Regions from separate parts of the Bradyrhizobium dasycarpum genome, predicted to be linked through region 1. Evidence: predicted binding sites of a transcription regulator. Region 1 holds the regulator's gene; the other holds the start of a gene.
The links. The regulator LexA, encoded in region 1, represses DNA repair genes until DNA is damaged. The targets are predictions, from matches to a motif close to TGTTCNNNNTGTGTTCNG.
Positions count from the first base shown of each region.

Region 2: recA (recombinase RecA) is a predicted target of LexA. The motif match lies at 4,927-4,944, and genes of this name have one in related genera.

Region 1 is NZ_CP169574.1:1,539,150-1,554,650, reverse strand. It holds gene ACETMP_RS07875 (carbohydrate ABC transporter permease) at 1-566, opposite strand, end outside; gene ACETMP_RS07870 (carbohydrate ABC transporter permease) at 559-1,482, opposite strand; gene ACETMP_RS07865 (ABC transporter substrate-binding protein) at 1,479-2,765, opposite strand; gene ACETMP_RS07860 (ROK family transcriptional regulator) at 2,825-4,003, opposite strand; gene gltA (citrate synthase) at 4,189-5,493, opposite strand; gene gltX (glutamate--tRNA ligase) at 5,639-7,063, opposite strand; gene ACETMP_RS07845 (glutamine--tRNA ligase/YqeY domain fusion protein) at 7,230-8,906, shown strand; gene ACETMP_RS07840 (SgcJ/EcaC family oxidoreductase) at 8,914-9,300, shown strand; gene ACETMP_RS07835 (DUF2171 domain-containing protein) at 9,580-9,813, shown strand; gene ACETMP_RS07830 (ComEC/Rec2 family competence protein) at 9,908-12,187, shown strand; partial or broken gene ACETMP_RS07825 (hypothetical protein) at 12,312-12,747, opposite strand; gene lexA (transcriptional repressor LexA) at 13,298-13,999, opposite strand; gene glp (gephyrin-like molybdotransferase Glp) at 14,175-15,386, opposite strand.
Region 2 is NZ_CP169574.1:283,884-299,384, forward strand. It holds gene ACETMP_RS01325 (PilZ domain-containing protein) at 316-558, opposite strand; gene ACETMP_RS01330 (HdeA family protein) at 741-1,034, shown strand; gene ACETMP_RS01335 (PaaI family thioesterase) at 1,141-1,605, opposite strand; gene ACETMP_RS01340 (hypothetical protein) at 1,947-2,246, shown strand; gene ACETMP_RS01345 (hypothetical protein) at 2,351-2,605, shown strand; gene ACETMP_RS01350 (DUF6894 family protein) at 2,629-2,862, opposite strand; gene ACETMP_RS01355 (DUF2798 domain-containing protein) at 3,204-3,461, shown strand; gene ACETMP_RS01360 (hypothetical protein) at 4,121-4,288, opposite strand; gene ACETMP_RS01365 (hypothetical protein) at 4,438-4,638, opposite strand; gene recA (recombinase RecA) at 5,017-6,105, shown strand; gene ACETMP_RS01375 (hypothetical protein) at 6,208-7,122, shown strand; gene gcvP (aminomethyl-transferring glycine dehydrogenase) at 7,248-10,115, opposite strand; gene gcvH (glycine cleavage system protein GcvH) at 10,133-10,501, opposite strand; partial or broken gene gcvT (glycine cleavage system aminomethyltransferase GcvT) at 10,511-11,657, opposite strand; glycine riboswitch at 11,802-11,892, opposite strand; partial or broken gene alaS (alanine--tRNA ligase) at 12,208-14,890, shown strand; gene ACETMP_RS01400 (cyclic nucleotide-gated ion channel) at 14,897-15,501, shown strand, end outside.

The DNA.
Region 1 (15,501 bases):
AAGAATCCGGCGCCGTCGATCCGCGCCGCCCTGATCAATTCATGGGGAATGGCGACGTAGTAGTTGCGGCAGAACAGCGTGGTGAAGGAGAGCCCCTGGATGGTGTGGATCAGCACGAGGCCAGCGAGCGTGTTGATCAGACCGATGTCGCGCAGCACGATGGTCCAGGGAAGCAGGCGCATCTGCTGAGGCAGGAAAAGGCCGAGGGTCACGATCCCGTAGATCCAGTTGTCGCCGCGAAAGCGCCAGAGCGACACCGCGTAGCCGGCGACGGCGCCGAGCAAGGTCGAGAAGATCGTTGCGGGGATCGTGACCAGCGCGGAGTTCAGCATGTAGGGCCGGATGCCGGAGCAGGTCTCGGCCACGCAGAAGCCGCTCCAGGCGGCGGCGTAGTTGCTCCAGGCCAGATGTTGCGGCCAGCCGATCATCGAACCCTGCGCGATCTCCTCGTTGGTCCGCAGCGAGTTCAGAACGACGACCACCAGCGGTGCGAGCCAGGCCGCGGCGATCAGTGAAACGACGAGGTAGATCAAGATCCGGCTCGGGGTGAAGCTGCGCTCACGCATGAACGGCCCGCCGTCGCTGGAGATATCGCCATGCCGCATAGGGCACGAGCACCGCGAGAAGGATGAGCAGCATCAGCACTGCCGCCGCGGCGCCGCGGCCGAGCAGGCTGCGCTGGAACATGAGGTCATAGACCACCAAAGCGGGCAGCTGGGTCGCAATTCCCGGCCCGCCATTGGTCAGGGCGCGGACGAGGTCGAACGTCGAAATCGCGAACTGCAGCTGGATCACGACGACGGTGATGGTGATCGGCCAAAGCGACGGCAGGATGATGCGCCGGTAGATCCGGACCGGTCCGGCACCATCGATCTGCGCGGCCTTGATGATGTCGGCGTCGACGGAGCGCAGGCCGGCAAGAAAGAGAGCCATGGCAAATCCCGAGGATTGCCAGATCGCGGCGACGACGATGGTCCAGATCGCCATGTCGCGGTCGATCAGCCAGTCGAACTTGAAGGAGGTCCAGCCGAGATCGTGAACCAGCTTCTGAATCCCGAGGCCGGGATTGAGCAGCCAGCTCCAGACCGTGCCGGTGACCACGAACGACACGGCGAGGGGATACAGGAAGATCGACCGCAGCACGTTCTCGCCGCGAATACGCTGATCGAGCAGGATCGCAAGAACGAGGCCTGTCGCCGCACTCAACACCACGAACGCAATGCCGAACAGCAGCAGGTTGTCGAAGGCGATCTGCCAGTTGCGCGATGCCAGGACGGCCGTGTAGTTGCGCAATCCCACCCAGCCCGAGACCGGGATCAGCGTGGAGGGCGTGAACGAGATCCAGATCGTCCACAGCGAGAACGAGACGAGGTGTGCGGCCGACAATAGCAGCGGCACCCAGATCATCAGATATTCGGGCAGCCGGCGCACCCATTCAGGAAGCGCTGGCCGGCCCGGTCTTATCGCGGCGGCATTGCTCAACGTGCGCCCTCGACGGCCTCGGCGAGGCGGGTCGCCGCCTGCTCGGGCTTGATCGTCTTGTTCTTCACGTACTCCGTGATCACGTCGATCATGGCTGCGGTCATGCCGTTTTCCTGCGCCATGTTGTGCGCCATGCTGAGCACCGCCTGGTTGCTGGCGATAGCCTCCTTCAGGGCCTTGGCGGTGGTGCGTTGACCCTCCGACCAGCCTTCGCCGGACAGATCGACATCGGTGCGCACCGGGATCGATCCGGTGATCTGCGAGTACATGGTCTGGATCGCCGGATCCATGACCAGCTGGGCCATCAGCGTCTGGCCGGCCTGCAGGTCGGCTTCCTTGCGCTGCCAGAAGATGAAGGCGTCGGCATTCAGCAGGAAGACCGGCTTGCTGTTGTCGCTGGGACCCGGCGCAATCATGAAGTCCTCGAGCTTGAAGCCGGCGTTGCGCAACACGCCCTGGGCCCAGCCGCCCATGATCATCATGCCCATGTCGCCGTCGATGAAGCGCTTCAGATTGGTCGAGAAGTGCTGGGCTCCGACGTTTGGGTCCATCCAATCCGCGATCTTGCGCACCTGCGCGAACGCAGCCTTGATCTCGGGACCCTCCAGAGCCTTCTTCTCGAGATTCATGATGGCGGCGCGGTAGGCGAGCGGACTGATGCCGGCGAGGGCGGCCTCGAATTTCTGCCCGTCATCTGGCCGGGTCCCGCCGTTGGCGATGGGATGGGCGACGCCGCCGGCCTTCATCTTTTCAGCAAGGTCGTTGAAATCCGCCCAGGTCACCGGAACCTTGTCGGCCTTGGCCTTGTCCATGGCGCGCTTGGACAGGAACAGCATGTTGGTGCTGTAGATCTGCAGCGGCAGTGCGATCCATTTGCCGCCCGGCTTGTGCAATTTCGCAAGGTCCGGCGCGACGACCTTCTCGTAACCGGCGGCGGCGACGACGGCGTCGAGATCGACGGTCGGGGCGATCTTCGACCAGGCCGCAATCTCGGGACCCTTGAGCTGCGAGCAGGCCGGCGGATCGCCGGCCATGATCTGAGCCCGCAGCTTGTTCATCATCTCGGTGGTGAAGCCGGGGACGGGCGAATGCTGCCAGACGCCGCCCTTCTCCTCGAACTTCTTGCCGAGCGCGGTGATGGCCGCGCCGTCGCTGCCCGCGGACCATTGCGAGATCGCGGTCAGGCGCGGCTTGACCGCGCCTTGCGCGCGGGCAAAGGCCGGCAGTGCGAGCGTAGCGACGGAGCCGGCGAGCAGACGGCGCCTTGTTGTGGTGATCGGCATGGCAGTTCCTCCCGGTGTGAAGTCTTGGGCGCGTGTGGGACGTTCAGGTTCAGCGCATGTCAGGCCGCCTCCGTCGAGGCCGCGGGCATGCCGCCGCGGCTGGCGAGACAAAAGGCGGCGAAGGCGAGCGCGGCCTGCGGATCGTTGCCGGTCGATGGCGGCACGAAGGCGATGGACACCTGCGCCAATTTGCGTCCGCCGAGCAGGCAGGCATCGATCCCTTCGATCACGGCGTTGCGATCGTCTGCGGCGAGAAGCGACGGCCAGCCGCTGATGGCAACGCCGCCGCACGGTTTCACGTTCAGCGTGTTGCCGATCGCAAGGCCGAGCCAGAACAGCCGCCGGCGCAGCTCCTGCCGCACCCGCGATGAGATCGGAATCGTGTTCACCCATTCGTTGCCGAGCCGAAGCAGCTCGGCTTCGGCGACGCCGAGAAGCTCGGCCAGGGCGGGGATCGACGCATAGGCCTCGACGCAGCCATGATGCCCGCAGCGGCAGCGCGGGCCCTCAGGCTCGAACACCATGTGGCCGAGCTCGATCGGTTGCAGCGCCTCGGCCTTCGCCGGATCATCCATCCAGGCGCCGGCAACGCCGTGGCTGACAAGCACGAACAGATGCGTGTCGCTGAACGGATAATTCTGGGTGCGGCAGCGGTGAAAGGTGGCGTGGGCGACCACCGAATTGGTGATCTCGAGCGGCACGCCGGCGAACATCTCGTCGAACATCTCGCTGAGGCGCCCGACGTCGCAGGGAATGATCGGATTGGCCGAGATGCTGAGACGGCCGAGGCCTGGAATGGAGACGCCGATCTGGGCGAGGGTGATGCGGCGGCGCCGCGTCCAGTCGCGCAGCAAGGTCATGGCTTCGCGAAATGCCTGGCCGACTGTCTCGGTGGTCGGCGTCTTCGGCAGCTTCACGCGCTCGGCATAGTGCAGCTCGCCCGACAGGCCGCCGACGCCGACGCTGAGATGCTGCGCGGTCAGCTCGAAGGCTGCGAGGGCGACCGAGCCGTCGAGCGACACGAGGCCGGTCGGGCCGCCGACGTAAGGGGCAGGGCGCCGCACCTCCTCGATCAGGCCTTCGGCCTTCAGGTCGAACAGGATGCGCGACAGGCTCGCTTCCGACAGGCGCACGGCCTTCGCCAGAGGCGGACGGAACGAGCCGCCCGACTGAAGCAGATGGGTCAAAATGGCAGCGCGCGTCTGCCGCCGACTTCTCGGCTGCTCCGGCATTTCCATCCCTGTCGTCATTCTTACTTAGTGTAAGAATGCGCGCGGAGCGGTTCGGCTGTCAAGGCGCCTGCCGTCATGTCCATGGACTTGTTGTTGTGCGCGGCAGCAAGATGAGCGCTACGGCCCCTGCACAAACGAAAACGGCGCCATCTTGCGATGACGCCGTTCCGATAGCCGTATCGGCTCAGGACTTACTTGCGATCCTTCATCGCGACGTAGTCGCGCTTGGTGACGCCGGTGTAGAGCTGGCGGGGACGACCGATCTTCTGCTGCGGATCCTCGATCATCTCGCTCCACTGGCTGATCCAGCCGACGGTGCGGGCGACCGCGAACAGCACGGTGAACATCGAGACCGGGAAGCCCATCGCCTTCAGCGTGATGCCCGAGTAGAAGTCGACGTTCGGGTAGAGCTTGCGGTCGATGAAGTACTGGTCGCTGAGCGCGATCTTCTCGAGCTCCATCGCCACCTTCAGCATCGGATCGTCGCCATGGCCGGTCTCCTTGAGCACGGCGTGACACATCTTCTGCATGAGCTTGGCGCGCGGATCGTAGTTCTTGTAGACGCGGTGACCGAAGCCCATCAGGCGGACTTCGGAGTTCTTGTCCTTCACCTTGGCGATGAATTCGGGAATCTTGTCCACGGTGCCGATCTCGGCGAGCATCGCGAGCGCGGCTTCGTTGGCGCCGCCATGCGCCGGGCCCCAGAGGCAGGCGATGCCGGCGGCGATGCAGGCGAACGGGTTGGCCCCGGACGAGCCGGCGATGCGCACCGTCGAGGTCGAGGCGTTCTGCTCGTGGTCGGCGTGCAGAATGAAGATCTTGTCCAGCGCGTCGGCGAGCACCGGGTTGATCTTGTAGTCCTCGCACGGCACGGCGAAGCACATGTGCAGGAAGTTCTCGGCGAACTTCAGCGAGTTCTTCGGATACACGAAGGGCTGGCCGATCGTGTACTTGTAGGCCATCGCCGCCAGGGTCGGGATCTTCGCGATCATGCGCATGGATGCGATCATGCGCTGCTTCGGATCGTTGATGTCGGTGCTGTCGTGATAGAACGCGGCGAGCGCCCCGACTGCGGCCACCATGATCGCCATCGGATGAGCGTCGCGGCGGAAGCCCTGGAAGAAGCGGGCCATCTGCTCGTGCACCATCGTGTGATGGATCACGCGGTCGTCGAAATCCTTCTTCTGCGCGGCGGTCGGCAGGTTCCCGTAGAGCAGGAGATAGCAGGTCTCCAGGAAGTCACCGTTCTCGGCGAGCTGCTCGATCGGATAGCCGCGGTATTCCAGCACGCCCGCGTCGCCGTCGATGTAGGTGATCTTGGACTGGCAGCTCGCGGTGGAGGTGAAGCCGGGATCGTAGGTGAACAGGCCGGACTGGCCGTAGAGCTTGCCGATATCGATGACATCAGGCCCGACGCTGCCGCTGTGGATCGGGAGATCGTAATTCTTGTTTCCGACCGTCAGCGTAGCGGTCTTTGGGCTTGGTTTTGCGTCCATCAGAGGTCCCCGATGTATGGTGAAACGGGCCGGAGCCGGAGCCCCCGAGGCAGGTCCTGGGGGCAGGCGGATGTTCCAGAAGGTACGGGGCAGATGGGTATATTATTGCTATGTGCGCTGCAAGATCGCCGCACGCATGGTCGACTTACGTCGTAGACTGATCCTTAAGCCGGCCAAGGCTTTCCTGGCGTCCCAGGACGTCCAAAACCTCAAATATGCCAGGCGACGTCGTCCGTCCGGTCAGCGCCGCCCGCAAGGGCTGGGCAACCGCGCCGAGCTTGAGACTATTTTCCTCGGCAAAGGCGCGCAGTGCGGCTTCGGTGCTGGCCCCGCTCCACGTCTCGACTGTCTCCAGCGCGGCACGAAGCTGGCCGATCAGCTTGCGATTTTCTGGCGTCAGCAGGGCTTGCGCCTTGGGATCGAGCTCCAGCGGCCGGTCGGCGAAGATGAAATAGGCGCCGTCGATCAGCTCGAGCAACGTCTTGGCGCGCTCCTTCAGGGCCGGCATGGCCTTCGCGAGCTGCGCGCGCGTGGCGTCGTTTAACTTGGCCTTAAGCTCGGCCCGTCCCGGCACGTGGTCGAGCACGTCCTCGAACATCTTCACGAGCGATTGATCGTCGGCGTGGCGGATGTAGTGGCCGTTGAGGTTTTCCAGCTTGGCAAAATCGAAGCGGGCGGCGGCGCGGCCGACGCTGGCGAGGTCGAACGCTTCGATCATCTCCTCGGTCGAGAAGATCTCCTGGTCGCCATGGCTCCAGCCGAGCCTGACGAGATAATTGCGCAGCGCCGCCGGCAGATATCCCATGGCGCGGTAGGCATCGACCCCGAGCGCGCCGTGGCGCTTCGACAGCTTCGAGCCGTCCGGACCGTGGATCAGGGGAATGTGGGCCATGCTCGGCAGCGCCCAGCCCATCGCATCGTAGATCTGCTTCTGGCGGGCGGCGTTGATCAGATGGTCGTCGCCGCGGATCACGTGGGTGACGCCCATGTCGTGGTCGTCGACCACCACCGCGAGCATGTAGGTCGGGTTGCCATCGCCGCGCAGCAGGACGAGGTCGTCGAGGTTCTCGTTCTGCCAGACCACGCGGCCCTGAACCTGATCCTCGATCACGGTCTCGCCGGTCTGCGGTGCGCGCAGGCGAATGGTCGGCTTGACGTCGCCAGGGGCGGTCGCGGGATCGCGGTCGCGCCACATGCCGTCATAGAGGCGGGTGCGGCCCTCGGCGCGCGCCTTCTCGCGCATCGCGGCGAGCTCCTCCGCACTGGCGTAGCAGCGATAGGCCTTGCCGTCGGCGAGCAGCTGCTCGGCGACCTCGCGGTGACGCGCGGCGCGGGCGAACTGGTAGATGACTTCGCCGTCCCAGCCGAGCTCGAGCCATTTGAGACCGTCGAGAATGGCGCCGATCGCGGCCTCGGTGGAGCGCTCGCGGTCGGTGTCCTCGATCCGCAGCAGCATCTTGCCGCCGTGCTTCTTCGCATAGAGCCAGTTGAACAGCGCCGTGCGGGCGCCCCCGATATGGAGGAAGCCGGTCGGCGAGGGGGCGAAGCGGGTGACGACGGAATCGGTCATTCTTGGCAGGGCCTATGCAGTGGAAGCGGTGGTGTATAGCAGGACCGGCGCATAACTAAAGCCCGACGGCGAACCTGCCGGGCCTGCTTAAGCTCTTGCTTAGGCTCTTGGCTCAGCCTCCCGAATTTGGCAGAAGGATCGCTGATTTCCCGACAGGATTTTGGTAATGACAGAACCGGTGGCAGCTGAGGTTGGGCGCGATTTCATTCGTGACATCATCCAGGCCGACCTCGATCAGGGCAAGTACAGGGAAATCGTGACCCGGTTCCCGCCGGAGCCGAACGGCTACCTGCATATCGGCCACGCCAAGTCGATCGCACTCAACTTCGGCATCGCGGAGGAGTTTCCGGGCCGCTGCCACCTGCGCTTCGACGACACCAATCCGGTCAAGGAAGAGCAGGAATACATCGATTCCATCCAGGCCGACGTGCGCTGGCTCGGCTTCGACTGGGGCAAGAACCTGTTCTTCGCCTCGGACTATTTCGACCGCCTGTACGAATGGGCGGAGCAGCTGATCCGCGACGGGCTCGCTTATGTCGACGACCAGACCCAGGAGGAGATCCGCGCCTCCCGCGGCACGCTGACCGAGCCCGGCAAGAACTCGCCGTTCCGCGACCGCAGCGTAGAGGAGAATCTCGACCTGTTCCGGCGCATGAAATCAGGCGAATTTCCGAACGGCGCGCGCGTGCTGCGGGCCAAGATCGACATGGCCGCCGGCAACATCAACCTGCGCGATCCGGTGCTGTACCGCATCCTGCACGCGCACCATCCGCGCACCGGCACGAAGTGGAGCATCTATCCGAGCTACGATTATGCGCACGGCCAGTCGGACGCGATCGAGGGCATCACGCACTCGATCTGCACGCTGGAGTTCGAGGACCACCGGCCGCTCTACGACTGGTTCATCGAGAAGCTGCCGGTGCCGTCCAGGCCGCATCAGTACGAGTTCGCGCGGCTGAACCTGACCTACACGCTCCTGTCCAAGCGCGTGCTGACGCAGCTCGTCCGCGACGGTCATGTCGCGGGCTGGGACGATCCGCGTATGCCGACCATGGCCGGGATGCGCCGCCGCGGCGTGCCGCCGGCGGCCTTGCGCGAGTTCGTCAAGCGCATCGGCGTTGCCAAGGCCAACAGCGTCGTCGATGTCGGCATGCTGGAGTTCTGCATTCGCGAGGAGCTGAACCGCACCGCGCAGCGCCGCATGGCGGTCTTGAAGCCGCTCAAGGTCGTGATCGAGAACTACCCGGAAGGGCAGACCGAGGAACTCGAGGCGATCAATCATCCGGATGATCCCAGCGCGGGCACGCGGAAGATCACGTTCGGCCGCGAGCTCTATATCGAGCAGGACGACTTCATGGAGAACCCGCCGAAGAAGTTCTTCCGCCTGTCGCCGGGCAACGAGGTGCGGCTGCGCTACGCCTATTTCGTCAAGTGCACCGGCGTGATCAAGAACGACAAGGGCGAGGTGGTGGAGCTGCGCTGCAGCTACGATCCCGCGACCAAAGGCGGTAACGCGCCGGACGGCCGCAAGGTCAAGGCGACCATGCACTGGCTCCCGGCCGCGACGTCGAAGCCGGCGGAGATCCGCATCTACAACCAGCTGTTCGCCAATCCGAGCCCGGATGCCTCGAATTTTGCGGCCGATCTCAATCCGAACTCGCTGGAGATCCTGTCCGATGCTCGGATAGAGGCAGCGGTGGCGGAGAGCAACTCGACCGAGCCGATGCAGTTCGAGCGCCAGGGCTATTTCGTGCGCGACAGGGACTCGACGCCCGGCAAGCCGGTGTTCTCGCGCACCATCGGCCTGCGCGACACCTTCGCGAAGGAAGTAGCGAAGGGCTGAGGCACGCATGAGCACGGAGGCCGACGCCATCATTGCCGCTATCATCGCGAAATGGTGCGCCGGCTTCGCGACGCTCGACGCAGCGGCGCTGTCGTCGCTCTATGCGAAGAACGCATTCTTCTTCGGCTCGAATCCGAAGCTCTATCGGGGCAGGGACGGCGTCGCGGACTATTTCAACGGCCTGCCGCGCTGGCGCCAGCCGAGCGCCGTGTTCTCCGACGTGAACGCAGCGCAGGCCGGCCCCGACCTGATCAACATGGCCGCCACCATCTCGTTCGATCTCGCCGGCGAGCGGGACGATCTCGTCGTCAAGATGAGTTGGGTCATCGTCCGCGAGGACGGCGACTGGAAGATCGTCAATCACCACGCCTCGTCGCAGGCGCCGCTGATCTGACGCGGCTTCATCGGTTTCGTCATTCCGGGGCGCGCTTGGCGCGAGCCCGGAATCCACACTCACGATGGTGGTTATGGATTTTCGGATGCGCAATTGCGCATCATAGCTCGTGACTTCGGCGCGCCCCGGAATGACGACTATAGTACCGTAGGTTGGGCAAAGGCGCAGCGCGCCGCGCCCGCCATCTTTCGGTCGCGACACACCACACGGCATCGTCATTCCCGAGAGAGAACGAACGTGCCTCGTCTGCGTTGGCGTGGGTTCAACAAGGAACCCACCATGCAAAACATCGCAGAGCATATGGAAGTCATCGGCGCCGACGGCGTCCATGTCGGCACGGTCGACAAGGTCGAAGGCAACCGCATCAAGCTGACCAAGAAGGACAGCGGCGAGGGCAGCCACAAGGGCCATCATCATTTCATCGACAAGGGCCTCATTGCCGACGTCGAGGGCAACAAGGTGCGGCTGTCGGCCAAGGCGTCGGTGGCCGTGACGATGGAAGAGGAAAAGTAGGGGCGCCTTCCCGCGTTCCTGATCTGTACCGCTATTCGCCCGGCCGCACGTTCCGGTAGCCTTGGCGCCAGTCGCGTCGCGTTAGGTGCAGGGAATGGCGGAGCAGGGCCGGCCAGTACGCGCCCAGGGGATTGCCGGGACGTGGCCGGTCGGCCGCGCCGCACCTGCCGGCGGCCTTGCTCCGGCGGGTTTCGGCATCTGGCCCACAATCGTCGAAACGCTCCGCGGATGGGCCCGCGCCGAGGCCGGTCCCGGGCGCCTGCTGCCGTGGGTGCCGGTCGCCTTTGGCGGCGGCATCGCGCTCTATTTCGCCGCCGATCAAGAGCCGGTGCTGTGGGTTGTCGCGGCGACGGCGGCCGCACTGCTGTTCGGCGCGATCCTGCTGCGGCGGAGCCGGCTGTTCGCGCCCGCGCTCATGATTGCGGCGGTCGCTTCCGGCTTTGCCGGGGCGACCTGGAAGACGGCGCGCGTCACACATACCGTGCTGGCCAAGCCGCTCTATTCCGTGTCGCTGTCGGGCTTCGTCGAGACGCGCGACATCCGCGAGCGCACCGACCGGTTCGTGCTGCGCGTCACCGCCATGGAGGCGCAGCGCACCGACGTCAGGCTCGAGCGCGTCCGCCTGTCGGTGCGCAAGGGCACCGCGCCCGAGGTCGGCAGCTTCGTTCAATTGAAAGCGCGCTTGATGCCGCCGCTCTCGCCGGTGCGCCCGGGTAGCTACGACTTCTCGCGGGACATGTTCTTTCAGGGCATCGGCGCCTCCGGCTTCGTGATGGGCGCGATCACGGCTTCAATCCCGCCCGATGCCGGTGGCCTGAGGCTGCGCTACGCCGCCTTCATGCAAGGCCTGCGCGATGCGATCGACGCCCGCATCCGCGCGACGCTCGAGGGCGACAACCGCGCGATCGCGACCGCCCTGCTCACCGGGCGGCGCGATGCGATTTCCGCGCCCGTCAACGACGCGATGTTCATCTCGGGACTCGGGCACGTTCTCTCGATCTCCGGCTATCACATGGCGGTGGTCGCGGGGGTCGTCTTCTTCGCGGTGCGCGCGCTGCTGGCGTTGATCCCGGGCCTCGCCGTCGGGTTCGCCATCAAGAAATGGTCGGCGGCTGCAGCATTGGTGGCCGCCGCGTTCTATCTGCTGCTCTCGGGTGCCGAGGTCGCAACCCAACGATCGTTCTTCATGACGGCGGTGGTGCTGATCGCGGTGATGGTCGACCGCCGCGCCATCACCTTCCGCACGCTGGCGGTGGCGGCGCTGATCGTGCTCGCGGTCGCGCCGGAGGCGCTGGTGCATCCGAGCTTCCAGATGTCGTTTGCGGCAACGCTCGGGCTGGTGGCGCTGGTGCAGATCGGCATGCCGAATCTGCTAGCCGCGCCCGATCATTCGGCGACCGCACGCGTCGCGCTGTGGGGCGGCCGCGAGATCGCGATGCTGTTCCTGGCCTCGCTGATCGCGGGGCTTGCGACCACGCCCTACGCCGCCTTCCATTTCCATCGCGTCACGCCCTATGGCGTGCTCGCCAATCTCGGGGCGATGCCGGTGGTCTCGGCGCTGGTGATGCCGGCGGGGCTGTTGGGCTTGCTCGCTGCGCCGTTCGGGTTCGATGGCGTGTTCTGGTGGTTGATGGGGCTGGGCATCGACTGGATGGTCGCGGTCTCGCGCTGGGTGGCGGCGCTGCCGGGCGCGGTCGGCCGCATCCCGGCGTTCGGCATCGCGCCGCTGATCGCCGCGAGCCTCGGCATCATCCTGATGGGCCTGTTGCGCACGCCCCTGCGCTGGTGCGGTGCCGTGGTGCTGCTGGCTTCCATCACCTGGGGCCTATCCGCGCGGCAGCCTGATGTCCTGATTGCCGGGGACGGCGCCAGCGTCGCGGTGCGGGGCGGGGACGGGCGTCTGCACCTGATCAGGGCGGGCAAGGACGGTTTCCTGCTGAAGGAGTGGCTGGCGGCCGACGCCGATCCGCGCGATGCCGGCAGCAGCGCGTTGGCTGAGGGAGTGTCGTGCGACGAGTCCGGCTGCGTGACACCGCTCGCCGATGGACGCCTGGTCGCGCTGGCCTCGCGGATCGACGCGCTGGCGGACGATTGCAGCCGTGCCGCGCTGGTGGTGACGTCGCGGCCAGCGCCGCCCGATTGCGCGGCGATGGTGGTCGATCGGCAGCGGCTCGCCAGTCAGGGCGCGCTGGCTCTGACGCAGAGCGGTGACGGCTTCTCGGTTCGGGCGGTGAGGGCGAGAGGCACAAGCCGCCCCTGGCTGCCCGCCGGCGCCGGCGAGGGGGATTTCGACGGCAGCCTTGCGCCGAAGACGGCCGTGCCCCGCAACCGGGACGCAACGCCATCGGAGACGGACTTGCTGGCGGAGGATTGAGGAGCGATGCGGGGGAGGTCGATCGGACGGGATTTCGCAGGACGCAAACCATACCATCTCGCCGGCCTCGGCCGGCGATGGCATTTCATTCCAGGCCCACGACCATCGGCCGGGGGCGACGACGTCAGCCAATCGGCAGGCGCGTGACCGGTGACCGACTGTCGGCGATGATCTGCGGCTTGTGCTCGCGTTCGCCGGCCGGCTGCGTCACCGGCAGTTGCAGCACGGTTGCGCGCTGGCCTTCGACCAGTTGAGTCACCAGCACGTATTTGCCGTCCAGGAAATTCGATCGCGTCGTGATGGCGATCGGGAATGTGCGGATCGATCTTGCCGAACTTGCCGACGCGGGAGTTGACGGTGCGCGTCCAGATCCAGCGGTTGTCGTAACGGACGTTGTCGGCGAAGGCGAGCTCCGTCCCCGGCAGCAGGCAGACCGCAACGGAGAGATCGGCTTCGGAGGCGAAGCCGCGCGTCGAGGTGCCGCGGAAGGTTGTCGTGACGATCGTCTCTCCGACCTCAGCGGGACGCGTCGCGACGGCATGCAGGCTGTAGTCACACATCGGGTGCTCCTCATGCGAAGATAGCGACCCGCACCTCTCTTGGAGGCACAGGCCTCGAAGTAGAAGCATGCAACGCTCTGCTCGGTTGTAGGCAGATCTGCGGCTGTGATTCGCGAGGGGCGATCACATTATCTTTCCCGAAGTCGGTAGGAACAAAGCCAAGTCCCGCGCATTCTGGCGGGCGTCTGGGACTGGCCCGGACCGCTGCGCCGGCCGCTCGATTGCGACGGCTGCACGATGATATTGCGGGCGCTGCGGACTTGCCCATTCACCGCCGTGTTGTTGCGGACATGATGATGCGCCGCGACGGCTGCACTCAAACGCTCTGGCGCTCGGCTGTCCTCTCCAACTCGAACGGCCGTGAAGCGATGTTGCTTCGCGCCGGCCCAGGGAGGATATCGCCGGAGAGGAGGGGCCGGATCATCTGCGCAGAACCGGAAAGACGATCCAGCCGGAGCGGACATTGGTCCGCTCCAATTGTTGATCGGCGATGCCGACCGAAGGGCGCACGCAGACGCCGCAATACGTCCGGATCGAGTCGTTCCGGAAGTCAGTACTTGCGGTAAAGCCCGATCAGCTTGCCCTGAATCTTCACGCGGTTCGGCGGCAGGATGCGCACCTCATAAGCGGCATTGGCCGGCTCGAGTGCGATCGAGGCGCCCCGGCGGCGGAAGCGCTTGAGCGTGGCCTCCTCGTCGTCGATCAGCGCCACCACGATGTCGCCGGTATCGGCGCTCTCGTTGCGCTGAATCAGCGCCATGTCGCCGTCGAGGATACCGGCTTCCACCATGGAATCGCCGCGCACCTCGAGTGCGTAGTGCTCGCCCGAGCCGAGCATGTCGGGCGGCACGCTGATGGTGTGGCTGCGGGTCTGCAACGCCTCGATTGGCGTACCGGCCGCGATACGGCCCATCACGGGCACCGCAACGGGCCGCTCGCCCTCGCCCATGGACGGGCTGGAGCTCGTGCGGACCTTGCCGAGATTGCCCTCGATGACGCTCGGCGTGAAGCCGCGCCGGGCGCCGGCGGCAGCCTGGAGCTCCGGCAGCTTGATCACTTCGATGGCGCGTGCGCGGTTGGGCAGGCGGCGGATGAAGCCGCGCTCCTCGAGCGCGGTGATGAGGCGGTGGATGCCCGACTTCGAGCGCAGGTCGAGCGCGTCCTTCATCTCGTCGAAGGAGGGCGGCACACCGCTTTCCTTCAAACGTTCGCTGATGAACCTCAGAAGCTCGTATTGTTTGCGCGTTAACATCTCGACCAAAGTCCCCCGGTTGATGTCGTTCGATTCCGAGACGATGAGTTCAGCGATGAGCCGCTACATGCTCGAAACAAATCATGAACGGACACTATATGTTCGATACATGTTCCGCAACTGCTTAATTTACCGTGAACGGCGGCGAGCTCGCGGAATGCGTGTGGCCGTGCACTCAGACGGGGAGCCGCAGCACCTCGCAGGGGCTGCCGGCCTCGGCCTTCGGCGCGAACGGTGCGCGCACGAGAAGTACCTGTGCCGCAGCAAGATTCGCAAGCAGAGAGGAATCCTGATGGCTGACGGGAACGGCGACTTGCGCACCGTCGTCGCGCAGTTCCAGGCGCGCGCGCAGGTAATCCTCGCGCTGGTCGTTGGCGCCGAGATCCTTGCCCAGCACGGCGCGCTCGCGGCGATGATGAATCACTGAACGGCCCGACAAGGCGCGAATCAACGGCACCATGAACAGGAACGCGCACACGTAGGACGACACGGGATTGCCGGGCAGGCCGATCACGCGCATTGCGCCGAGCCGTCCGTGCATCATCGGCTTGCCGGGCCGGATCGCGATCTTCCAGAACGCCATCGAGATGCCTTCGCCCCGCAGCGCCTGCTGGACCAGATCATGGTCGCCGACCGACGCGCCGCCGGTCGTGACCAGGATGTCAGCACCGTTCTCGCGGGCGCGGCGGATTCCGGCGGAGGTGGCCTCCAGCGTGTCGGCGGCGACACCGAGGTCGATGGTTTCGGCGCCCTCGCTGCGGGCGAGCGCATGCAGGGCGTAGCCGTTGGAATAGACGATCTGGCCGTGCCCGGGCGTGGTGCCCGGCCTCACCAGCTCGTCGCCGGTGGCGAGGATCGCAACCTTGGGACGGCGGCAGACGGCGAGGTGCGGGTGATTCATCGCCGCGGCAAGCGCGAGATCGCGCTCCGTCAGGCGGGTTCCCTTGCGCAGGAGCACGTCACCCTCGCGGAAATCGACCCCGGCCGGGCGGACGTGCCGTCCGGCGATCGCGGCTTCCTTGATGGTGACGCTGTTGCCGTCCGCGACAGTGTCCTCCTGGATCACGACCGCGTCCGCTCCATCGGGGATGACGCCGCCGGTGAAGATCCGCACGGCTTCGCCGGCGCCAACTGCTCTTGTGAAAGGACGGCCGGCTGCGATCTCGCCGATCACCGTCAGCCGGGAATCGACCGTTGCCGCATCGGCCGCGCGCACGGCGTAACCGTCCATCGCCGACATCGCCTGCGGCGGCTGCGTGCGCCGCGCCGCGACGTCATGCGCGAGCACGCGGTGATAGGCTTCGTCGAGCGAAACCATCTGTTCAGGCAGCGGCTCTGCACCTGCCAGCACCGCAGCAAAGGCGTCGGAAACCGGCATCAGGGCCACGGGCGAAACTCCTGCTCGCACATCGTTCAATGGGGCGGCGAGAGTTCTAGCTGACTGCAGACGCGAGGCAAAGCAGCACGCAGGATGATCTATCCTGCGTGCTCTCCTTGATCGA
Region 2 (15,501 bases), 1.3 Mb from region 1:
GATCAAGATTTGCTGAGGCCTCCACAAGCCCTTGAACCCGCGGCATTGCTATTCCGCGATTGCGGGCCAGCTTGTACCCCAAACGAAGGGGATTGCGCCGATGAGGGTTTTGGTCATCGCCGCCGCCGTGCCGGCGCTGACCGCTGCCTCGGCGCAGGGCCGGCGGCCGCCCAGCTTTACCTGCGGGATCCAAGACGAGGCCGCCGCGACCGCCGCGCGGGTGACCGCAAGCCTGCGCCGGCGTTGCCGTCGTCGCGGCGCGCAATCATCATTGCCTTGTGGATGCGATGCGAACACCCGTTCACATCGCGGGCGCTAACGCACGAAGGCGAGGCCGACGCGCTTGTCACGGCGCCAAACTGTGCGACAATTCCGCACGAGCTCGTCGCGCGCGATCGAGAGCGTGAACGATTGCGGTAACGTGACGGGAGCGTCGAGGTCGATCGCCGCGCCGCCCGCCGACATGTTTCGCACCGTGCAGGCGAAGCCGTTGTTTTCGAAGGTGATCGTTCCACCCTTGAAAACACGGTGGCGCTGCGCTGTACGCTTCTCGATCATCGGCGTCGGTCCATCACGATGATTGTGGAGTAATGCACAGAAATTACGTTGAACTAAACTCAATATCGGCGCTGCTCGCACGGCGCTTCAGACTTCATTTACGACGTTCGAGCGGAGAGCCTCTCCGCCGATTTCCCTGCAAGCTTTTCTTTTATGGCGTCACGGCGCCGATGGAGATTCCGATGAAGACCACGTTCTCGCTTCTGTTCGCCGCTGCGCTCTCGCTGTCGTCGATGCCCGCCCACGCCGTCAAATGGGACCTTTCGACCATGAGCTGCAAGCAGTTCCTCGAGAGCGGCGAAGACAACATCCAGGTCGTGCTGACCTGGATGGATGGCTGGTACAAGGGCGACGAGGACAACGCGATCATCGACACCGACGTGTTCATCGCGAACGCCAAGAAGTTTGGTGCCTATTGCGGAAAGAATCCGACCGCCAGCATCGTCACGGCGGCTGACGAGGTGCTCGGCAAGTAGCTGGAAGAGCGGACCGAAGCGCCGGCGCCGTCGCGCCTGGGGTCTCGATGCGAACGTGATGGAGAGCCGCGGTGCGCTTTGCGCGCGCGCGGCTCTCGCTTTTTGGTCAGCCCGGCAACATCGCGAACGCGCTGGATATCATCGCGGCCGGCTTGTTGTCGGTCGCCGACAGCAGCGTGACGCGGCCGAAGCTCATGGTGCGCCCGAGCCGCACCACGCGCGCGTCCGCCAGGACGTCCGACGAGGATACCGCGCGCATGAAATGCGTGGTCTGGTCGACCGTCGTCATCGGGCGATAGCCGCGATTGGCCGCAAGGATCGCGATCACCATCGCGGTGTCGGCGAGCGCCATCAGGGCCTGGCCGCAGACCACGCCGCCGTTGCGGCATAGCCGCTCCGAAAACGGCATGCGCAGCAGCGCGCCCGGCTGCCAGTCCGGCGCGTCGGCCGGCTGCACGTGCTCGAGGCGCTCGACCGCGAGGTTGAGGTCCTGGACCCAGGGCGCAAAAACCTCGCCGAGGATGCGTCTGGCGTCGGGGAGGCCGAATTCGGCGTCTGGCTGCCTTTGCATTGCTGTCGTGCTCTCCTGTATTGCCGGATGTTTCGTCCCATTGTGTGCGCATCGGCGCGGCAAAGTCACCCGGTCTCGCGGCGGTCCCGTCGGCTTGAAAATGCCCGACTTGGCCCGGTATGATGCCTTGCTTGGGAACGGGTGGATGATGTTGCGTCGGTGTGTCCTCGCCTTTTGTATGATCGCCCTCGGCCTCGCGCTGAGCGGGTGCACCAAATGCGGCCCGATCTGGGACGATTGGCTGCATGGGCCCAAATCGTGCCGGTCGGACCGGTCCTAGCGGGCCCCTGACGGCCCCGGCGCGGGCGATCCGTGCCTCATGGATGATCAAGGAGTAGACGATGAAGCTTTTCCGTATGGCGGCGGTGCTGCTGGCGGCGCTGGCGGGACCTGCCTATGCGCAAATGCCCAATATCAATTTGATGCAGGATGGCCCGAGCAAGTCCCCCGAGGAGAAGGCCGCGGAAGCCGAGCGCGAGAAGGCCTACAAGGAAACGCTGAAGAAGATCCCGGAGTCCAAGGCGTCCAGTGATCCCTGGGGCGGCATGCGCGCCGATCCGCCGAAGCAGCCGGCGGCGCCGAAGGCATCGGCCGCGACGAGCGCGCCGAAGAAGACCAAGAGCGGCACGGCCGCCAACTGACCACGGCTTCGTCCGGGAGGCGGCACAGGCCTTACAGGACTCCTCTTCGGCCGGCCCGCGTCCTACATTTGCCTCTGAGCGTAGCGCGTAGAGGAGGGCAGGACATGGCCGATCGTCCGCGGGATCTCGCCGAGCGGATGGCGCGACGGCGCAAGGCGGCCGGCAAGCCCGGCCAGACTTTCGGCGATGGCTATCTGCGCGAGACCTTCACGCTGCCGCGCGCGGCGGCGCGGGAACGCGCTCAGGCCTTCTTCGCCCGCTACCCCAAGGCCGGCTATATGAGCGCGGTCGAGACCTGGCGCGAGCTGCCGGGCGGCGACATCGAATTCACCATGCGGCGGCTGCCCAGCGCGGACTGAAGCCGGCCTGCTCGAGCCTCTTCCTAGTCGAGGGTTTCGGCGACGATGCGGATCCGGAAGACGGGCTCCTTGGCCTCGTCCAGCAGCTCCATGTGCCATTCGGAATTTTCCTGGAGCTTGCGGGCAATGCCGGCGGTCATGTCGGCGCAGACATTGGTCATCTCTTTCCAGGCCGAATCGCGATCGGCAAATTCCGTCGCCTGGTCGGCGCAGCCGGAATAACGGCCATTCCGGATACGAAAGAAATAGAGCGGCATGGCTGGCACCGATCGCGCGCGTGACGGCCTCGTCCCCAAGGCCACGGGCGCGCGCAGTCCAATCCCAAACCCGCGTCAGATCAATTCCGGGCGGCTACGGATGATGCCGCCGCCTGCAAACATGCTGGTCGTCATCCTATTCCCGGGACAAGGAAATCTGTTGGTTGACGGTCGGTTACCCCGTGGTTCTCCGACCATGAACAGAGTTCCTGGGCTGCATCCGGTCGCGTTCTTCGCCGATGGCCGACACGCGACGCAGACCAGTCCCCGCCAACGGCTTCCGATGCACGCGGCGGCATGTGCCTTGCTTGCGTGATGACGGCAAACAACATGGGTCCGCCATGCTCGGCATTCCCCGCCGTTACAGTCATTTCGTGTTCGGGATCATCCAGTCCGGGCTGACCTCGCTGATCGCGGCGGGGATCGCCAGCTTGCCCGCGGGCAGCGCGACGATCTTCCTCGGCCACTGGATGGCGTCGTGGCTAATCGCCTGGGCCGCCATGCTGCCGATCGTGCTGCTGGCGGCGCCCGCGATCCGCGCCTTCGCGCTGCGCCTGACCCGGGAGGAGAGCGACCCGCGCGCCGGCAGCCAGGCATGAAAAGGCCCCGCCTGGGGAGAGCCAAGCGGGGCAGAGAGTTGTTGGAGGCTGAGGTGCTGGGCTGCAACACCATAGCCGCATCATCCTAGCCGGCTCCGCTTACGGCAGCCTGACAGGCCGCAGGCTTGCGGGCCCGAGCTATGGCCGCAGACTGGCCCCGCAGCGGTCCCAATTTCGACATCCGTTCGCACAACTGCGGTCACACAGGTCGGCAAGATTTTAGACCGTTCGGCGCAGCCATGGGGGAAACGTGGCTCGCCGACGATGGGGTGGCATCATGGATAACGTAGAGCGGTCGTTCGCCGCCGCGACAGCGGCTGGCTTCGTGGTGCTGGTGATCGGCCTGGTGCTGCTGGCGCTGCTGTAGCGTGGGCACTGCCGGCCGTCGTGGCCTGCGATGATCGCAGGTCGCGGCAGGCGGCCAATCTCAAAAATTGGAAAGCAACCCCATGCACAGTAGGTTGCATGGAAATTCTGCTGTTCTTTCAGTGGTGATCGAGGTGTTTAAATACCTCAATGATTTGTGACGCCAGCAAAGCCACGCGGCGGCCGTCTCGCCGCCCTGCCATGACGCACCCCTGCAGGTCGGTCGATCCCGAACCGGCTGGAAGCGTCAGCCGCTGCGCCGCTGTCGGTTCCGAAGCCGGTCGCTGCAGGCTCTAGTGGATCTTGATGTCATTCAGGGGAAGATGGAGCTCGCTGGCGCGCTCTTCGCGATCCTTCCTGCGGAACTCGTTTTCCGTGCGCTCGAACTTCATCATCTCCTCAAGCGCCGCCTCCGGCAGAGGTTTGCGCCTGATCGTTTCGCGGTGCTCGTTGTCGGTCATGACTGATCCCCAGAGTTGCGGTCTCGCCCTGGAGAAGGCCTGGGACCGCGAAAAGGTTCGGTGCCGCAGGATTGCGAAATTATGACGACGAGCCAGCCTCGTCGATGCGCGCCAGCTTCGTCCGGGGGCGGGATGTTGCGGCCGCGCGACTATTTCGGCGGTTGCAGCCCGGGGGATTTGACCCAGTCGTGCAGATGATTGGCTAATTCAGCCTGGCGCGCCTTCTTGAGCAGGGCATCCCGCTCGGGGCCGGGAGGCAGGCTGGCGGCGTCCTCCTTGACCTGCTTCACCCATGCGGAGAGCCGGTCTTGAAGGGTCAGTTGTTGCTTGAAACGTCGCCGCTTGAACATGGCACGATCCTGTCCGTGCGCGGAAGGACGTGAGCGCAATCGGGGTTCTCATCATCGGTAGCCGCCGCGGTCCCGCGCGGGGTGATGATTGATTAGGATCCATAAACGGAACGGCGTCTGTTCAGTTGTGTGCACAGCGCACGGACGAGCCGGATGGCTGACCATCGCGGTGGCGCTGTTTGCTCACGACGAGCAACCTCACCGGCAATAAGGACCTCCCGCATTCAACCTGGGGTTAGGCTGAAACACGGGACAGCCGTCCAATCGTAAAAGAACATATTGCGAACCTAGAACAAATAGGGTACATTGCCTTTATCGCCGCGCCGCCTCGCAACTGTTTGTCCCTCGCGCGAATCCTCGCCATAAGGAGCACGACCAATGTCCGCCACTGCCCTGCGTATCGTCGAAGGATCTTCCATGGACAAGAGTAAAGCTCTGGCCGCCGCGCTCTCGCAGATCGAGCGCCAGTTCGGCAAGGGCTCGGTGATGAAGCTCGGCAAGAACGACCGGTCGATGGATGTCGAGGCGGTGTCGTCGGGCTCGCTCGGGCTGGACATCGCGCTCGGCATCGGCGGCCTGCCGAAGGGCCGGGTCGTGGAAATCTACGGGCCGGAATCCTCGGGCAAGACCACGCTGGCGCTGCATACGGTCGCTGAGGCACAGAAGAAGGGCGGCATCTGCGCCTTCATCGACGCCGAGCACGCGCTCGATCCGGTCTATGCGCGCAAGCTCGGGGTTAACATCGACGAGCTCCTGATTTCGCAGCCCGATACCGGCGAGCAGGCGCTGGAGATCTGCGACACGCTGGTGCGCTCGGGCGCGGTCGATGTTCTGGTGGTCGATCTGGTCGCGGCGCTGGTGCCGAAGGCCGAGCTCGAGGGCGAGATGGGCGATGCGCTGCCGGGCCTGCAGGCCCGCCTGATGAGCCAGGCGCTGCGCAAGCTCACGGCCTCGATCAACAAGTCCAACACCATGGTGATCTTCATCAACCAGATCCGCATGAAGATCGGTGTGATGTACGGCTCGCCGGAGACCACGACGGGCGGCAACGCGCTGAAATTCTATGCCTCCGTCCGCCTCGACATCCGCCGCATCGGCGCGATCAAGGAGCGCGACGAGGTGGTCGGTAACACCACGCGCGTCAAGGTGGTCAAGAACAAGCTGGCGCCCCCCTTCAAGCAGGTCGAGTTCGACATCATGTACGGCGAGGGCGTCTCCAAGATGGGCGAGATCCTCGATCTCGGCGTCAAGGCCGGCATCGTCGAGAAGTCCGGCGCCTGGTTCTCCTATGACAGCCAGCGCCTCGGCCAGGGCCGCGAGAACTCGAAAGCGTTCCTGAAGGCCAACCCCGACATCACCGCCAAGATCGAGACCGCGATCCGCCAGAACTCCGGCCTGATCGCCGAGCAGATCCTGGCCGGCACGCCCGAGCGCGATGCCGACGGCGAGGAGCCGGCGGACGAGTAAGATTTGACGCGAAAGTTTTTCGCGAGGAGCGGGCACTGAGGACGTTGAGTTGCCGACGTCTTCGGTGCCCGTTTCGGTTTGCATGGGCAAGGGCGCGTCGAGATGAAGCGTGTCATTCTGACTAGTTCGTCCGGCGTTGGTCTCACCTATGCCGGTCGTGCTGACATGGTCATCCCGTTGATCTTTCGGTTCGTTTGGGGGCCGTTGCCTACGTCGCACCACCTCGAGGCCTATCTTACGGGAGGCTATTACAGGGGCGATCCGGAGGTGCGGTGGTCCGATCTTGTTGGCCGGTTGCCTCAGACCGGTCTCGCGCACAAGGAAACTGGCCTGGTTCGGTTTTGCGAGACCTATGGTGTCGAGCTCATCGAGCTGTGGTTCGACCCTGAGCCTAACAGTCAATTGCAATTGATCTGGATCCTGGACTATTTGCGGTCCCATCCATCGATCACCCATTGTCTGAGACTGCGACGGGTCAATTTCGATCTGCGCGAAGCGGACGGCCCGCAACTTCGCGATCGTACGGTGCGGGAATCGGAGATCGCAGAGTGCGACTTCGAGATAGCCAACATGGCCTGGGAGGCGTATCGGGCGCCGACGCCTGAACTTTGCTTTGGGTTGCTGACAAGGGATTTACCCAGGCTACCTTTCCTGAAGCCGGCTCTGGAAGCGTTGCTAGCTGAACTGCCGTCACCAATCACCGGATTGGGCGCGACGGAGGCGCGGCTTATCGAGCTGATTGCAAGGGGGCACAACCGTACTAAAGAACTGTTTCAGCCGGGCGGGCTGCTCGAAACGCGCGTGTTCGACCAGTGGGAGCTGGGTCCGTTGCTCGAAGGGCTTGCGTCGGGCCCGATGCCGGCGGTCGCAGGTCTCGATCCGAAACTCGCGACGCTCGCCCCGCACGATGCGCGAGGTCGCAACGCCGCCTATCGTCGGAGCCGGTTGTCGCTGACTGAATTTGGCAAAGCGGTTCTGGAAGGCCGCGAAGATTTCCGTCGCCACAATCCGATCTGACGTTGGTGGGGCGGTACGCTGCTCACCAATGAGCGGCTGTGGCGGTGGGATCGCGAAAGCCGGTTGCTGGTTGCGCCTTGAAGCGCGTTCGGAACCGTAGGCGGGGCTAACCCACCCTACAAACCCTACTCCGCGGCTTGCGCGTAATCGCTCACCGGCGGGCAGGAGCACACCAGGTTGCGGTCGCCATAGACGTTGTCGACGCGGCCGACCGGGCTCCAGTACTTGTCGGTGCGCGAGGTGCCGGCGGGGAAGCAGCCCTCGCTGCGGCTGTAGGCGCGCGTCCAGTCGTCATCGGCGATGTCGTGCACGGTGTGCGGCGCGTGACGCAGCGGAGAGGCTTCGATCTTGAAGCGGCCGGCCTCGACCTCGGCGATCTCCTTGCGGATCGCGATCATGGCGTCGCAGAAGCGGTCGAGCTCGGCCTTCGATTCCGACTCGGTCGGTTCGATCATCAGCGTGCCCGGCACCGGGAAGCTCATGGTCGGGGCGTGGAAGCCGTAATCGATCAGGCGTTTTGCGATGTCGTCTACGGTGACGCCGGACGTCACCTTCAGCGGACGGGGATCGACGATGCACTCGTGGGCGACACGGCCCTTCTCGTTCTTGTAGAGCACCGGGAAGTGCGGATCGAGGCGGGCTGCGATGTAGTTGGCGTTGAGGATCGCAATCTCGGTGGCGCGCTTCAGGCCTTCGCCGCCCATCATCAGGATGTAGATGTAGGAGATGGTCAGGATCGACGCCGAGCCGAACGGCGCGGCCGAAACCGGGCCGACCGGGGCATCCGCCTGCGTTGCCGGGTGTCCGGGCAGGAACGGCGCAAGGTGCGCCTTCACGCCGATCGGACCCATGCCGGGGCCGCCGCCGCCATGCGGGATGCAGAAGGTCTTGTGCAGGTTGAGGTGGCTGACATCGGCGCCGTAATCGCCGGGCCTGGAGAGCCCGACCTGGGCGTTGAGGTTGGCGCCGTCCAGATACACCTGGCCGCCATGGCCGTGCACGATCTCGCAGATCTCGCGGATATGCTCCTCGAACACGCCGTGGGTCGAGGGATAGGTGATCATGATAGCGGCGAGGTCGTTCGAATGCTTCTCCGCCTTGGCGCGGAGATCATTGACGTCGACGTCGCCGTTCTTCTCGCAGGCGACCACCACCACGTCCATGCCGGCCATCGCGGCCGAAGCGGGATTGGTGCCGTGGGCGGAGGAGGGGATCAGGCAGATCTTGCGGTGCGTCTCTCCGCGCGCGGCATGATAGCCGCGGATCGCGAGCAGCCCGGCATATTCGCCTTGCGCGCCCGAGTTCGGCTGCAGCGAGATCGCGTCATAGCCGGTGATGTCGCACAGCCAGCTCGAAAGCCGTGCGAACAGGGCGTGATAGCCCGCGGCCTGCTCGCGCGGCACGAACGGATGCAGCGTCGCGAATTCCGGCCAGGTCAGCGGCATCATCTCGGTGGTCGCGTTCAGCTTCATGGTGCAGGATCCCAGCGGGATCATGGCGCGGTCGAGCGCGAGGTCGCGATCTGAGAGCTTGCGCATGTAGCGCAGCATCTCGGTCTCGGAGCGATGCGCATGGAACACCGGATGGGTGAGGAACGCGGTGGTCCGCTTCAGCGCCTCCGGCAGCGCTTCGCGCGTGGTCGCGTCGATCTCGGCATAGGCAAGCGTGCCGCCGAAGGCGCGCCAGACCGCTTCGACCGTCGCAGGCGTCGTGGTCTCGTCGAGCGCAATGCGCAAGGCGGTTTCGCCTACGCCGAGATTGATCTTCTCGGCGGCCGCGCGCGCGACGATCTCGGCGCGCTTGGCGCCGGCATCGACGCTCAGCGTGTCAAAGAACGTCTCCGATTGCGGCGCAAAGCCGAGCTTGCGCAGGCCGCTCGCCAGCACCGCGGTGCGGCGATGCACGTTGCGCGCGATCTGCGAGAGGCCTTCGGGGCCGTGATAGACCGCATACATCGAGGCGATCACGGCAAGCAGGACCTGCGCGGTGCAGATGTTGGAGGTCGCCTTTTCGCGGCGGATGTGCTGCTCGCGGGTCTGCAGCGCGAGCCGATAGGCCGGCATGCCGCGCGAATCCACGGAGAGGCCAACGATGCGGCCGGGCAGCGAGCGCTTCAGCGCATCGCGCACCGCCATATAGGCCGCGTGCGGTCCGCCATAGCCCATCGGCACGCCAAAGCGCTGCGCCGAGCCGATCGCGATGTCGGCCCCGAGCTCGCCGGGCGAGGCGATCAGCGTCAATGCCAAGAGATCGGCGGCGAGAATCGCGAGCGCGCCTTTGGCCTTCAGCGTCGATATCGCGGGCCTGAGGTCGCGCAATGCGCCCGAGGAGCCCGGATATTGCAGCAGCGCGCCGACCACGTCCGCCTTGTCGAGATCGGTGAGGGGATCGCCGACGATCAGGCTCCAGCCGAGCGGCTCGGCGCGGGTGCGCATCACCGCCAGCGTCTGCGGGTGCACGTCCTGGTCGACGAAGAACGCCTTTGCCTTGACCTGCGAGTGCCGCTCCGCCAGCGCCATGGCTTCGGCGGCGGCGGTGGCCTCATCGAGCAGCGAGGCGTTGGCGACGTCGAGCCCGGTGAGGTCGCAGATCATGGTCTGGAAGTTGAGCAGCGCTTCCAGCCGGCCTTGGCTGATCTCGGGCTGGTAAGGCGTGTACGCCGTGTACCAGGCCGGATTCTCCAGAATGTTGCGCTGGATCACCGCGGGCAGGATGGTGCCGGAATAGCCTTGGCCGATCAGCGAGGTGAAGACCTGGTTCTGCCGCGCCAGCTCGCCCATATGCGCGATCGCCTCGGTCTCACTCAGCGGCTTGCCGAGATCGAGCGGGGCGGCCTGCCGGATCGCGGCCGGCAGCGTTTCCGCCATCAGGGCGTCGACGCTCTTGGCGCTGACGGTCTCTAACATGGCGGTGACGTCGCGCGCCGACGGGCCGATATGGCGGCGAACGAAACTGGCGGCGGTGTCGCCGTTGGTCTTGCGGTGCGCGGTCATCGCTTGCTCCATCGTCCTTAAGCCGTGTGGGCCTTGTAGGCGGCTTCGTCCATGAGGCCGCCGAGCTCGCTCTTGTCGGCAATCTTGATCTTGAAGAACCAGGCCTTGCCCTGCGCGTCCGAGTTCACCAGCGCCGGCTCGGATGCGAGCTCGGCATTGGCCTCGAGCACTTCACCCGAGATCGGGGCGTAGACGTCGGAGGCGGCCTTGACCGACTCGACGACGGCGGCGGCTTCGGCCTTCTTCAAGCTCCGCCCGACCTTCGGCAGTTCGACGAACACGACGTCGCCGAGCTGCTGCTGGGCGTAGTCGGTGATGCCGACGGTGGCGACATCGCCGTCGATCGCCAGCCATTCGTGGTCGGAGGTGTACAGCGTCGTGGTCATTACGAATCCTCAGCGTTTGTAGGTGTTCTTGACGAAGGGCATGGCGGCGACGGCGAGCGGCAGCCGCTGGCCGCGCACCTCGGCGAACAGCTTGGTGCCGAGCGCGCTCAGATTGGTGGGCACGTAGCCCATCGCCACCGGCGCATTCAGGCTCGGGCCGAAACCGCCCGAGGTGACTCGTCCGATCGGCTCGCCGGCATTGGCGTCGGCAAACAGCAGCGCGCCCTCGCGCACCGGGGCACGGCCCTCGGCACGCAGGCCGACGCGGCGGCGGGACGCGCCGTTGTCGAAATGCGCGAGGATCTTGTCCGCGCCGGGAAAGCCGCCGGCGCGCGCGCCGCCGCTGCGGCGGCTCTTCTGCACCGACCATTCCAGGGCGGCCTCGACCGGCGTGGTCGCGGTGTCGATGTCGTGGCCATAGAGACAGAGACCGGCTTCCAACCGCAGGCTGTCGCGGGCCCCGAGGCCGATCGGCAGCACGTCGGGATTGTCCAGCAGCGTTCTGGCGAGACGGTCGGCATCGCCTGATGGAACCGAGATCTCGAACCCGTCCTCGCCGGTGTAGCCGGAGCGCGAGACGAAGCACTTGATGCCGGCGACCTCATGCGGACTGGCGTCCATGAACTTCATGGACGGCGCCGCCGCACACAAAGTCGCCAGCACCGTTTCGGCCTTCGGGCCCTGCAGCGCGAGCAGCGCGCGGTCGGCGAGGGGATCGATCACGCAGTCGTCGGACAGATTCTGCCCGCAGATGCGCCTCGTCCTCCGCCTTGCAGGCGGCGTTGACGACCAGGAACAGGTGATCGCCGAAATTGGCGACCATGAGATCGTCGAGGATGCCGCCGTCCTTGTTGGTGAACTGGGCATAGCGCTGCCGTCCCGGCGCAATCGCCACGATGTCCTGCGGGACCAGCCGCTCCAGCGCGCGGGCGGCGTCCTCGACCTTGCCGGACTTCGGCCGGAGCGCGACCTGGCCCATATGGGAGACGTCGAACAGGCCGGCTGCGCTGCGGGTATGGAGGTGCTCCTTCAGCACGCCCGCGGAATATTGCACGGGCATGTCATAGCCCGCGAACGGCACCATCTTGCCGCCCAGGGAGACATGAAGCCCATGAAGGGGCGTACGTTTCAGAGAGTCTTGGTCGTGCGCTAGCATCTGAGGGGCCCTCGGCGGTTCCCCGGGGACGATTCCCTGAGGACACCAGTCGAAGCCCCATCTGTCGCTGTGCCTGAGAGTATTATCCCGTCGGCGGACGCAGTCCGGGTCTAGACCCGTCGGCGCCTCTTTCCAGATGCTGTCAAAGCCACGCGGTCCTTTTGCCTGAGAGTTTCCGGGGCGGTTGCTCCTTCGGCGCCGGCTGCCTAAAGCCGGTCTCTCCCGACGTGGCCGTACGATACAGATGGGTAGAGACCACAGGCCAGCCAAGCCTGTCAACGCGTCCGTGCGCCCTATCAACGGGATTGCAGCGGAATTGAGCGGCTGCGGCAACCCTCTGATCTGCTTGCACAGTTTCTGGACAGGAAAGCTGGCCTTGTCTAAAAGCGCTTTGGCCCGCAGATATCAGCCTTAACGTTACGGTTTGGATGGCGAGAAGCGGGTTCTAAAGCGCGTCATCGCGCTTTAGCTCTTTGTTTGAGCATGATCTTTTCGGAAAACCGCTTCACACTTTTCCGGATCATGCTCTAGCACACCCGATTGGATGAACATGAGCGGCGTCAACGAGATCAGGTCGACCTTTCTGAACTTCTTTGCCGAGAACGGCCACGAGATCGTGGCGTCCTCGCCCCTCGTGCCGCGCAATGATCCGACGTTGATGTTCACCAATGCCGGCATGGTGCAGTTCAAGAACGTCTTCACCGGCGTCGAGAAGCGGCCGTACCAGCGCGCCACCACCTCGCAGAAATGCGTGCGCGCCGGCGGCAAGCACAACGACCTCGACAATGTCGGCTACACCGCGCGCCATCTCACCTTCTTCGAGATGCTCGGCAACTTCTCGTTCGGCGACTATTTCAAGGAGCGCGCGATCGAGCTTGCCTGGAAGCTGATCACCGGCGAGTTCGGGCTCAAGAAGGACAAGCTGCTGGTCACGGTCTACCACACCGACGACGAGGCGGCAGGCCTGTGGAAGAAGATCGCCGGCTTCTCCGACGACCGCATCATCCGCATTCCGACCTCGGACAATTTCTGGGCGATGGGCGATACGGGGCCGTGCGGTCCGTGCTCGGAGATCTTCATCGATCGCGGCGAGCACATCTGGGGCGGGCCTCCGGGCTCGCCGGAAGAGGACGGCGACCGCTTCCTCGAATTCTGGAATCTCGTGTTCATGCAGTTCGAGCAGGTGACGAAGGAGGAGCGCCAGCCGCTGCCGCGTCCCTCGATCGACACCGGCATGGGCCTGGAGCGCATGGCCTGCATTCTGCAGGGCGTCGAGAGCGTGTTCGAGACCGACCTGTTCCGCCATCTGATCGACGCGACCTCGTCCGCGCTCGGCAGCGGGCCGAACGAGCAGAACGTCGCCTCGTTCCGCGTCATCGCCGACCATCTGCGCTCCTCCGCGTTCCTCGTCGCCGACGGCGTGCTGCCCTCGAACGAGGGCCGCGGCTACGTGCTGCGCCGGATCATGCGGCGCGCGATGCGCCATGCGCAGCTGCTCGGTGCGCAAGAGCCGCTGATGCATCGGCTGGTCTGGGCGCTGGTGCGCGAGATGGGACAGGCCTATCCCGATTTGATGCGCGCGGAGAATTTGATCGAGGAGACGCTGCGGCTGGAAGAGACCCGCTTCCGCAAGACGCTGTCGCGTGGCTTGGCGATTCTGGACGAGAAGAGCGCTTCCTTAAAGAAGGGTGACATGTTTGACGGCGACGTCGCCTTCACGCTGTACGACACCTACGGCTTCCCGCTCGACCTGACGCAGGACGCGCTGAAGTCGCGCGGCATCGGCGTCGACCAGGCCGCGTTCACCGACGCGATGGAGCGGCAGAAGGCGAAGGCCCGCGAGTCCTGGAAAGGCTCGGGCGAGGCGGCCTCCGAGGCGATCTGGTTTCCGCTGCGCGAGAAGCTCGGCGCCACCGAATTCCTGGGCTACGAGACCGAGAGCGCCGAGGGCGTGGTGTCGGCGCTGGTCAAGGACGGCACTGAGGTCACCAGCCTGAAGGTCGGCGACATCGGCGCCATCGTGCTGAACCAGACGCCGTTCTACGCGGAGTCCGGCGGCCAGGTCGGCGACACCGGCGTGCTGACGGGCGAGGGTGGCATCAAGTTCCGCGTCACCGACACGCAGAAGAAACTCGGCGATTTCTTCGTCCATATCGGCAAGGTCGAGCAAGGCGAAGTGAAGCTCGGCACCGCGCTGCAGCCTCGAGGTCGATCATAGCAGGCGCTCCTCGATCCGCGCGCATCATTCGGCGACGCATCTCATCCACGAGGCGCTGCGCCAGGTGCTCGGCGACCACATCGCCCAGCGCGGCTCGATGGTCGCGCCGGACCGGCTGCGCTTCGACTTCGTGCATCCGAAGCCGATCACGGCGGAGGAGCTCGCACGCGTGGAGGACATCGCCAACGAGGTGGTGCTGGAGAACGACGAGGTCACCACGCGGGTGATGGGCGTCGACGAGGCGCGCGAGGCCGGCGCTCGCGCTCTGTTCGGCGAGAAATACGGCGACGAGGTCCGCGTCGTCTCGATGGGCAGAACGGCGCGCGAGCGCGGCGCCAACGCGCTCGGCTGGTCGGTCGAGCTGTGCGGCGGCACGCATGTCAGGCGCACCGGAGACATCGGCCTGATCACGGTGACGAGCGAGAGCGCGGTGGCGTCCGGCGTGCGCCGCATCGAGGCGCTGACCGGCAATTACGCGCGCAGGCACGCCAACGAGACCATGGCGCTGGTGAAGACCGCGGCGAACGAGCTGCGCACCTCCCTCGACGACGTTCCGGCGCGCATCGCCGCGCTCATGGAGGAGCGCAAGAAGCTCGAGCGCGAGCTCTCCGACGCGCGCAAGAAGCTGGCGATGGGCGGCGGTACCTCCGCCGGCAGCAATGGCGCGGCTTCGGCCGTGCGCGAGGTCGGCGACGTCAAGCTGATGGCGCGCGCGGTCGAGGGCATCGAGATGAAGGATCTCAAGAGCCTGGCCGACGACGGCAAGAAGCAGATCGGCTCCGGCGTCGTCGCCATCGTCGGCGTCACCGAGGACGGCAAGGCCGGAATCGTGGTCGGCGTCACGCAAGATCTCACTGCGCGCTTCAACGCCGTGAACCTCGTCCGCATTGCCTCCGAGGCGCTCGGCGGCAAGGGCGGCGGCGGCCGGCCCGACATGGCGCAGGCCGGCGGCCCCGACGGCGCCAAGGCGACCGAGGCATTAGCTGCGATCGAAAAAGCGATGGCAGGCGCTTAAGTCGCCATGTCCTCCGTTCCGCGAGGACGTGGGCTTCGCGATCCCAACGTGAGGGATCGCCTCTACGAATTGCTGGAGCACGACCCGCTGGCCTATTCGGCCGGGTCGCGCTTCATCCAGCTCATCATCGGCCTGATCGTGCTCAATGTGGCGGCGATGATCCTCGCCTCCGTGCCGGAGCTGGATGCCCGGTTCGGCACGCTGTTCCAAGCCACCACCATCCTGGCCGTGATCGTGTTCGCGCTGGAATATGCCGCGCGGCTGTGGACGGTGGCCGGCCACACCCAGCGCAAGGGATCCGCACTGTCCGACCGGCTTGGCTATGCCTTCTCGGCGCTCGGCCTCATCGACCTCATGGCGTTCCTGCCCGCGGCCATCGTGCTGGCCACCGGCGAGCACCCGACGCTGGCGGCGCTCGGGGTGCTGCCGTTCTTCAAGCTGGTCCGCTATTCGCCGGCGATGCGCTCGCTGCTCGCCGCCGTGCATGCCGAGCGGCGGGCGCTGATCGGCTGCATCGTGATCCTGATCGGCGCGGTCCTGACCTTCGCCTCGCTGCTCTACGCCATCGAGCGCGACGTGCAGCCGGACAAGCTCGGCACCATCCCGCAGGC